3 regions of the Larsenimonas rhizosphaerae genome follow, and region 3 is predicted to be linked to each of the others. Evidence: predicted binding sites of a transcription regulator. Region 3 holds the regulator's gene; each other region holds the start of a gene.

Region 1 (3,282 bases), on a different contig from region 3:
AGGCAGTCCGAGCACCAAAGCCGGAATGATCCATCCCATCGGCAGCCGTCGGCCGGTGCGCGACTGTCGCTGCCGGTTATAGCGCGCCATCAGCATGGCCGCCACGCTACCTGCCAGCAGTGCTGCCACGCTGAACCAGAATCCGGTCTGGGGCTCTGGCGCGGGGACGAACAGGCCTCGACCATTCAGAAACACCATATCCCCCAGAGACAGGCTCTGACGGGGTGATGGCATGCTTCGAATAACGGCGATATACCAGAACAGAATCTGCAGCAGCAACGGAATATTGCGAAACAGCTCGACATAGACCGTGGCAAGCTTCGCCAGCAGATAATTGGGAGAAAGGCGGGCAATGCCCACGGTGAACCCGATGATGGTCGCCGCGACAATACCGAGTGCCGAGACCAGAAGGGTATTGAGCAACCCAATGACAAACGTACGCCCATAGGTGCTGTTGCCATCATAGGAAATCAGGGTCTGGGAAATGGAAAACCCGGCACGGTTATCCAGAAAATCAAACCCAGTATTGATGCCTCGGGCATCAAGATTCTGCAACGTGTTGTGAACCAGCAACCCGATGACCGAGGCCAGCCCGATCAGCAAAAGCACCTGAAATACCAGCGCGCGGGCCGCCGGATCACGCCACAGGGGCCCTCGCCCGCGCCGGGGGAGAGAATCGAAAGGACGCAGCATGCAGGCTCTCCGGTGAGAGGTCGTTAATCGGAAAAGGCATGAACGCGCCGCCCTTTACGGGCGGCGCCCCAGCAGGGGATTAACGAATCGGCGGCGCGTACTGAATGCCACCATTGTTCCAGAGGGCGTTGATACCGCGCGGAATATCGAGCGGAGAGTCCTTGCCGACCGTCCGGTCATAGACCTCGCCGTAATTGCCGACCTGCTTGATGATGTTGTAGGCCCACGCGTTGGAGAGCCCCATCTGCTCACCGTAGTTACCGTCCTTGCCCAGAAGACGTGCCACATTGGGATTGGGCGGGTTGTCACGCATGTCATCGACATTACTGCTGGTAACACCCAGCTCTTCAGCATCAAGCATGGCGAACAGGGTCCATTTGACCACGTCGAACCATTGATCATCCCCCTGGGCAACCACCGGGCCCAGCGGTTCCTTCGAAATACGCTCGGGCAGGATTACCGCACTGTCCGGTTCCTTTAGCTGCAGACGCAAGGCGGCCAGCTGCGACGAATCGGACGTCAGGGCATCACAGCGGCCACTGTCGAACCCCTGCGCGGTCTGGGACATTTCATCAAAGGCCACGGCCTTGTACTGCATGTCCTGTGCGCGGAAATAGTCGGCCAGATTCAGCTCGGTCGTGGTACCGGAGTTGACGCAGATGGATGCACCATCCAGCTCCCTGGCGCTGCTGACCCCCAGGGACTTCTTGACCAGAAACCCCTGGCCATCGTAGAAGTTCACGCCGGCAAAGTTGAGCCCCATGCTATTGTCGCGCGACGCCGTCCAGGTCGTATTGCGTGACAGCACATCCACCTCGCCCGACTGCAGGGCCGTGAAACGCTCCTTGGCTGTCAGGGGAGCAAACGCCACCTTGTTCTGGTCATCCAGAACCGCCGCCGCGACTGCCTTGCAGACCTCGACATCAATCCCCTGCCATTTGCCCTTTGAATCCGGCGACGAGAATCCGGCCAGACCATCGCTGACGCCACAACGCACCTGGCCACGATCCTTGACCTCATCAAGCGTGGCGGCCTGAACCATGGCAGAAGCCCCCAGCAGGGCAATACCTGTCAATGCAGCAAAAGAAAGGACCTGATTGTTCTTGTTGATCATGAATAAATCCCTTGTGCTGAAAAATGGAACATCAGTTGCACCATCTCCCATGATCATTGCAAGGGGCGTTCCACTTTCAGCCACCTGTTCGCAAAATCATGAAGATTCGACAAAAAAGGGCCCAATCAGCCGGGTATGGCAGACGCATCAGGACAAACAGTGAATTCAAAAAGGTTCCGGAAAGGGGGAAGTGCACCAGCGCAAACGCGCTGGTGCACCACTATCGTTCATGAAGCCAGCGCGTCGAGTCCATCGAAGAAGGCCAGTGATTCCGGGTTGGCCAGGGCCTCCCGATTCTTGACCGGCCGGCCATGTACTACATGGCTGACCGCCAGCTCAACCAGCTTGCCGGAACGGGTACGAGGAAGTTCAGGTGCCTCGATGATAATGGCGGGCACATGCCGAGGGGTGGCATGGGTACGAATGGTCTGGCGAATCTCCTCGGCAATCTCATCGTTCAGCGCATGACCGGATTTCATGGTCACAAACAGCACCACACGAATGTCGCCCTCCCATTGCTGGCCGATACACAGCGCTTCCTGAACACTGTCGACCCGGTCGACCTGACGATAGATTTCTGCCGTACCGATACGCACGCCGCCGGGTTTGAGCAGGGCATCCGAGCGCCCATGAATCACCAGACCGTCATTGTCTGTCAGCTCGGCAAAGTCACCATGAGCCCAGATATTGTCGAATTCAGAGAAGTACGCCTCGTGATAACGCTCTCCATCGGGGTCATTCCAGAAACCGACCGGCATGCAGGGAAACGGCTTTCTGCATACCAGTTCGCCCTTCTCGCCGCTCACCGGCTGGCCGTCATCATTGAAAACGGCCACATCCATGCCAAGCCCCAGACACTGCAGTTCACCACGATAAACGGGGCGGATCGGGCATCCCAGGGCAAAACAGGACACGATATCCGTACCGCCGGAAATGGAAGACAGCATCAGATCCTGCCTGATTTCGCGATACACATAGTCGAAGGATTCATGCGACAGGGCCGAGCCCGTCGACAGGATGGCTCGCAGATGCACCAGGTCATGACTCTTGTCCGGTGCCAGCCCTTCCTTTTCACAGGCTGCGATATAACGGGCACTGGTGCCGAACACGCTGACCTGGTCGATTTCAATGATATCCCAGAGTACTTCCGGCCCCGGGCTAAGCGGCATGCCGTCAAACAGCACCAGTGTGGCTCCCGTGGCCAGCCCACTGACCAGCCAGTTCCACATCATCCAGCCGCAGGTGGTGTAGAAAAACAGCACATCATCCTGATCCAGATCGGTATGCAGCCGGTGCTCCTTCAGGTGCTGCAGGAGTGAACCACCGGCGCCATGCACGATGCACTTGGGAGCCCCGGTAGTTCCGGAGGAATAAAGGATATAGAGAGGATGATCAAAGGGCAGTGATCGGAAATCAATCTCGGCGGCTTCCCCATCCAGAAAATGATCCCAGCTTACTGCCTTGGGAATGGCTGA
Region 2 (3,282 bases), on a different contig from region 3:
CTTGCTGCCGCCACCCTGTGAAGAGTTGACGACCAGCGAGCCGCGGCGCAGCGCGACACGGCTCAGCCCGCCGGTGGTGCAGTAAAGCTCGGCGCCCTGAAGTACGAAGGGACGAAGGTCCAGATGCCGTGGCTCCAGCTGGCCATCGCACAAGGTAGGACTGGTGGACAGGTTAAGGGTCGGCTGGGCGATGAAGTTTCGCGGCGCAGCCTTGATCGCTTCGGCAAATTCAGCCCGCTCCTGCTCGGTAGAGCGCGGACCGATCAAAATGCCATACCCACCGGATTCATTGGCAGGCTTGACCACCAGAGAATCAAGATTGGCCAGCACATGCTCGCGCTCCTTGTCATCCATGCACAGGAACGTGGGAACGTTATCAATCAGTGGGGCTTCACCGAGGTAGTACTTGATGATCTCCGGCACGAACGCATAAATGACCTTGTCATCAGCCACACCGGAGCCCGGCGCATTGGCAATGGCCACCCGACCGGCACGCCAGGCGCCCATCAGGCCGCGAACGCCCAGCACGGAATCCGGACGAAACACGTCCGGGTCAATGAACACGTCATCGACCCGACGATAAATGACATCCACCCGCCGATTGCCACGCAGGGTCTTCAGGTACACCGTGTCATTTTCAACCAGAAGGTCCGTGTTTTCGGCCAGATAACAGCCCATCTGCTGTGCCAGATAGCTGTGCTCGAAATAGGCCGAGTTATAGATACCCGGTGTCAGGATCACGATCACCGGCGTATCGTCCGGGCGGGGCGAAAGCGAGGCCAGCATGCTCCAGAGCTGGCGGGGATAATCATCCACCGGCGAGATGGTCGAACGGGCAAAAAGCTCCGGAAAGACGCGCTTCATGACCGTGCGGTTTTCCAGCATGAACGAGACCCCGGAAGGCACCCTCAGATTATCTTCCAGCACCAGAAACTGACCGGTCTCATCACGCACCAGATCCGTGCCGCAGATATGGGCCCACACGCCATGAGGCGGCGTAATACCCTGGCAGGGGGCGAGGAAGTTCCTTGATTCGTGAACCAGACTGGCGGGCACCACACCGGCCTTGAGGATACGCTGATCGTTGTACAGGTCATTGATGAACAGGTTCAGCGCTTCGAGACGCTGCTTGAGTCCATCGCTGGTACGTTTCCATAACCCGGAAGGGATGGTCCGAGGTACGACATCCAGCGGCCAGGACCTGTCGATGTTCTGACTGTCGGAGTAGACCGTAAAGGACACCCCCATCGCACGAATGGTGTCATCCAGTAACTGCTGCCGTTCGACCAGTGCCGACCCACCCTGCTCGGCGATGAACCGGGCAATCGGCAACGCATGCGGCCGAGGCGTTCCCCGTGTTTCCACCAGTTCATCAAAAAAACCGGCATAGGGTTCATACTGCTCCAATGCAAGTACATCAGACATACTGCGTACCCCCTGTAATGGCTCTCGTGCCACATTTTTGTTTTGTTCTGGACAAGAGCAGGCAGTGCCTCGAAGACCCGCGACCGGCAGGGCCTGTCAACCCGAAATACCGCGACGCTGAATCATTGCCTCCGACGGCCCGAAAATGCAGGCCGCCCTATTGATATATGCCATTTACAGCCACAGCGCCACGCCAATATCCCCCTGGAGCATGCTGAGTCCCAACCGCCGCCTCAGACGAAAACAGTAGAAAACACTTGTTTTTTAATGGCCGGTCCACTCGCCGCAGTAGACAATCCATCATTCCTGACGCTATGGTCAACTTTGCTCTCAGCGACCTTCAGATGCTCAAAAAGGTCCGAACTGTCCTTATTACAACAAACAATACTGTCAGGATATTTCATGAAAAATTCTGTCCGGCTCATGGTTGCCACCCTGACCATGACGTCTGCCCTTGCCACTACCCCGGCACTGGCCCGCACCTTGAACATCGGCGCAATCGGCGAACTGGCCTCCTTTGATACCTCTCAGGTCTCCGGTGGCACATGGGAATCGGACATCCTGATGGATGTCTACGAAGGGCTGGTCAAGGAAAACCCGAGCGGTAAACTGCTGCCGGGCATGGCCACCTCCTGGGAAACCAGTGACGATGGTCTGACCTGGACATTTCACATGAGAGACGGCGCGAATTGGTCCGACGGTACGCCGGTAACCGCCGACGACTTTGTCTTTGGCTGGCGCCACCTGCTCAACCCGGCCAACGCCTCCAAGTACGCCTATAACCTGTACCCGATCAAGAATGCCGAAGCCGTCAGCACCGGCAAGCAGCCGCTGGACGCTCTGGGCGTTGCCTCCCGCGATAACGGCAAGACGCTTGAGGTCACGCTTAACCAGCCAACCCCCTATTTCCTGCAGTTGATGGCTCACTACACCGCGTTTCCGCAGCCGAAGCATCTGGTGGAAAAGTACGGCAAGGACTGGACCGGGATGGAGCACATTGCCACCAACGGCGCCTTTCATCCGGTTCAGTGGGTCTCCCAGTCTCGCATCACGACCGAAAAGAACCCGGCCTATTACGATGTCAGCCAGGTGGCGCTTGATGGCGTCAATTACTTCACATCCGAAGACCGGAATGCCGGGATCTCCCGCTTTCGTTCAGGCCAGTTTGATGTCCTGCGGGAATACCCCTCCAACCGCTATCAGTGGCTGAAGGAAAACCTTCCCGATGCCACCCACATGAGCCCCATGCTGGGCAATTATTATTACGTCTTCAATCAGCGCAAGGGCGAGCCGACGGCAGACCCCAGAGTGCGTGAAGCCCTCAACCTGGCCATTCGCCGCGATGTGCTGGCCAAACAGATCATGGGCGGCACCTTCCTGCCGGCCTACGCCTTTGTACCACCGGGGGTGAACAACTACACCCGCCAGCCGCTAGCCTTCAAGGGCGAGCCCATGGCCGAGCGCATGAAACGTGCCAGGGCCCTGATGAAGGACGCCGGGTACGGGCCGGACCACCCGCTGACGCTGAACCTGCGCTACAACTCAAGCGATGAACACAAGAAAATCGCGATTGCCGTGGCGGCGATGTGGAAGCCGCTGGGCGTTAAAACCCAGCTGCAACAGGCTGAAGCCACCGTGCACTACCAGGCCATTGCCGAAGGTGATTTTAACGTCGCCCGTGCCGCCTGGATTGCCGATTACGATGACGCCGAAAACTTCCTGAGTCTGCTGTCCACCGGGGCAGGCAACAACTATGGCGCCTACTCAAGCCCCGCCTTCGATGCGGACATGAAAAAAGCCGCCAACACCGCCGACCCGGCCGCTCGTGAAAAACTGCTCGAACACGCCGAAGCCATT
Region 3 (3,282 bases):
GCTGCGCAGGGCGGGTATCCAGTAGGGATTAGGCAGGCAGCGCACGTCAAATACCGTATCGGCATCCAGAGGTACCCCGTGCTTGAATCCGAAGGACTCGATGGTCAGCGTCATCTGGCGGCTGGTGTGGTCTGCTACCTGCGTGGCAATCTGGCTACGCAGTTCGTGCACTGACTGACTGGTCGTGTCGATAATCAGGTCGGCGGCGTTGCGAATGGCAGCAAGATAGGTCTGTTCGGATTCGATGGCCTCGGCCAGTGTCATCTGGCTGCCGCGGGTCAGCGGGTGTCGACGGCGGGTGGCAGCATAGCGCTCCAGCAGGGCCTTTGTGTCCGTGGTCAGGTAAACCACCTGGCTGTCTACTCGTTTGGACAGATCCGCCAGAAGCGCGGGGAAGCGCTCCAGCGCTTCCGGAAGGTTGCGTGCATCAATGCTGACGGCAATGCGTCGCTGTCCAACGCTGCCTGCATCCAGCTCATCGATCAACGGTGCCAGCAGGGTGGCCGGCAGGTTGTCGATGGCATAAAAGCCCAGGTCCTCGAGCGCTTGCAGGGCAATGGACTTTCCTGAGCCGGAACGTCCACTGATAATGACCAGCTGCATGATGAGTACCCTATTGGTGTTGTTGCTGTATGAGATCGGTCAGGGTGTCATGGAGTTCGCGTTGACTGGTTGCATGGCGAAGACGACTGCGGTTTTCGCTGTCGTTGAGCAGCTCGGCAATCTGGCCCAGAAGCGTCAGGTGCGTATCCTCGGCTTCTTCAGGCACGAGCAGCACAAACACCAGGTCCACGGGCTCGTTGTCGATGGCATCAAAGTCGATGGGGTCTGCCAGCCGGATAAAACTGGCCAGTGGCGACTTGCAGTGCGGGTTGCGGGCATGGGGTATGGCTACCCCGTTGCCCACACCGGTACTGCCCAGCCGCTCGCGACCGATCAGGCGTGAAAAGACCTCCTGATCATCCAGACTGGGAATATTCTGAGCGATAAAGGTGCTGAAAAATTCCAGCACCCTTTTTTTGCTTCCGCCCTGAACATCAAACAGCGTGCGTTCGGGCGGAAGGAGTTGATCAAGCTTCATAGTACCAGGATCTCAACGAGCGCCCTGGGCGCGTGCCTGTGCCTTTTCCTTGTGCTTGACCAGCTGGCGGTCCAGCTTGTCGGCCAGCGCATCAATGGCGGCATACATGTCTTCGTGGGAAGCGTCGCCGTGCAGGTCGGCGCCGCTGGCGTGCAGGGTGCAGGCAGCAAGCTTGCGTTCCTTTTCGACGGAAAGGGTCACCTGGACATTGGTGATGTTGTCGTAATGGCGTTCCAGTCGAGAAAGTTTCTGGTTGATGTATTCTCTGAGTGCGTCTGTCAGTTCGACGTGATGACCAGTGATATTGACCTGCATGGCGTACTCCTTTTCCCACGGATGAATACTGGATTGTAACCTTTTTTACTGTCAGGCAAAGCCTTGTCTTTCCGGCGTCATTCAGGCCATTTTCCGACGTTCGCTGGAAGATGGTATACCCAGCGCTTCACGGTACTTGGCGACAGTGCGACGTGCCACCTTGATGCCCTGGTCATCGAGCAATTCAACCAGCCGGGCATCGGACAGGGGGCGCCTTGTGGGCTCTTCACTGACGTATTTGCGAATCCTGGCGCGAATGGCGGCGCCGGAGTGGGCGTCTCCTTCCCCACTTCCCCCTACCTGACTTGAAAAGAATAGCTTGAGTTCGACCACTCCGCGGGGAGTATGGATGAATTTTTGTGTCGTCACCCGCGAGATGGTGGATTCGTGCATGTCGACAGCGCCTGCAATGTCGGACAGGGTCAGCGGTTTCAGGCCTTCTTCCCCCATGTCGATATACCGATGCTGGCGGGCCATGATCTCGCGACCCACTCGAAGAAGGGTGTCATTGCGACTGGCGATGCTCTTGATGAACCAGCGCGCTTCCTGGAGGTGCTGCTTGAAAAAGGTATTGTCATCACTTTTATCGGCACGGCGTACCAGGCTGCTGTAGTCCGGATTCAGCCGAAGACGCGGTAGCGCATCTTCATTGAGCTCGACCTGCCAGCCATGGCGTGTGCTGTGGCGCAGAGTCAGATCAGGAATAACGTACTGGTGGCTGGTACTGTCGAACTGACGGCCGGGATGTGGATCCAGTGCCTTGATCAGGCATGTGATTCGTTCAAGACTCTCATCATCGATGCCCAGCCGGCGTTTCAGAAGCCTTGTATCACCGTTGCCCAGGGCTTCAAGGAACTGGCGAATCAACCGGCGTGCCTGAGCCAGCAGGGGAGTGTCCTGAGGAAGTTGATCAAGCTGAAGCAACAGGCACTCGCGCAGGTCTCTGGCAAACAGACCGGCCGGTTCACACTGTTGGAGCATGATGGCAGTACGTTCCACGTCGGCAACGCTCAGGGACTCGAACCCCTGGGCGCGCAGGCCCTCCGTGATGTCCTCGAGAGGCTGGGCAATCAGGCCATTGGGGTCCAGTGCATCAATCAATCGTTCGGCAATGGCGCGTTGCTGGTCATCCAGGTCCAGCATCATGACCTGCCATTCAACATGCTGCTGAAGGGTATCCTCCGAGGTGTTGCGCTCGATATCGGACTCGCCGGCAGGCGCGACGCTGCTGCTCAGACTGCCAAGGGAAGCATCCTGAAAACTGTCTTCCCAGCTGCTGTCCTGAGACAGTTCGTCGGGAATGCTTTCCTGCCAGTCATCATCATTGTCGGCTGGGCTGGCGCACTCATCGAACAGGTCTTCCTGCTCAAGCATGGGGTTGCTGTCCAGTGCCTGCTGTATTTCCTGACGCAAGTCCAGCGTCGAGAGTTGCAGCAGGTGAATGGCCTGCTGCAGTTGCGGCGTCATGGTGAGGTGAGCGCCGACCCTGAGCTGCAAGGATGGTTTCATCGTTATACGATCCCGGTCGTCACAAGTCCGTGATTACGCTATCGAGACCTGGCGGGACGTGCAAGTCAAAAAACACTATTTGAAGCAATTTTCATGCCAGGGTATGAGATCCTTGGCCTGACTGACATCACAATCTGAATTCATGCCCAAGGTAGACGTCGCGGACATGCTGGTTGGCCAGGATGGATGGCGTATCGCCTTCTGCGATGATCTGACCGCTGCCCACGATGTAGGCGTTGTCACAGATATCCAGCGTTTCGCGTACGTTATGATCGGTGATCAGCACCCCAATGCCGCGCGCCTTCAGCTGGCGAATGATGCTTTTGATGTCACCGACCGAGATCGGGTCCACGCCGGCAAAGGGTTCATCCAGCAGG

The links. The regulator sigma-54, encoded in region 3, starts transcription at its own class of promoters, with help from an activator protein. The targets are predictions, from matches to a motif close to TGGCACNNNNNTTGCTNT.
Region 1: a site for sigma-54 is predicted at 1,863-1,880, ahead of OQ287_RS07865 (amino acid ABC transporter substrate-binding protein). Genes of this name have one in related genera too.
Region 2: a site for sigma-54 is predicted at 1,632-1,649, ahead of OQ287_RS12235 (circularly permuted type 2 ATP-grasp protein). Genes of this name have one in related genera too.

The regions. Positions count from the first base shown of each region.
Region 1 is NZ_JAPIVE010000002.1:288,711-291,992, reverse strand. It holds gene OQ287_RS07870 (amino acid ABC transporter permease) at 1-693, opposite strand, end outside; gene OQ287_RS07865 (amino acid ABC transporter substrate-binding protein) at 773-1,807, opposite strand; gene OQ287_RS07860 (acetoacetate--CoA ligase) at 2,035-3,282, opposite strand, start outside.
Region 2 is NZ_JAPIVE010000003.1:459,507-462,788, forward strand. It holds gene OQ287_RS12235 (circularly permuted type 2 ATP-grasp protein) at 1-1,425, opposite strand, end outside; gene OQ287_RS12240 (peptide ABC transporter substrate-binding protein) at 1,828-3,282, shown strand, end outside.
Region 3 is NZ_JAPIVE010000001.1:1,287,661-1,290,942, reverse strand. It holds gene rapZ (RNase adapter RapZ) at 1-603, opposite strand, end outside; gene ptsN (PTS IIA-like nitrogen regulatory protein PtsN) at 614-1,081, opposite strand; gene hpf (ribosome hibernation-promoting factor, HPF/YfiA family) at 1,094-1,396, opposite strand; gene OQ287_RS06005 (RNA polymerase factor sigma-54) at 1,478-2,911, opposite strand; gene lptB (LPS export ABC transporter ATP-binding protein) at 3,033-3,282, opposite strand, start outside.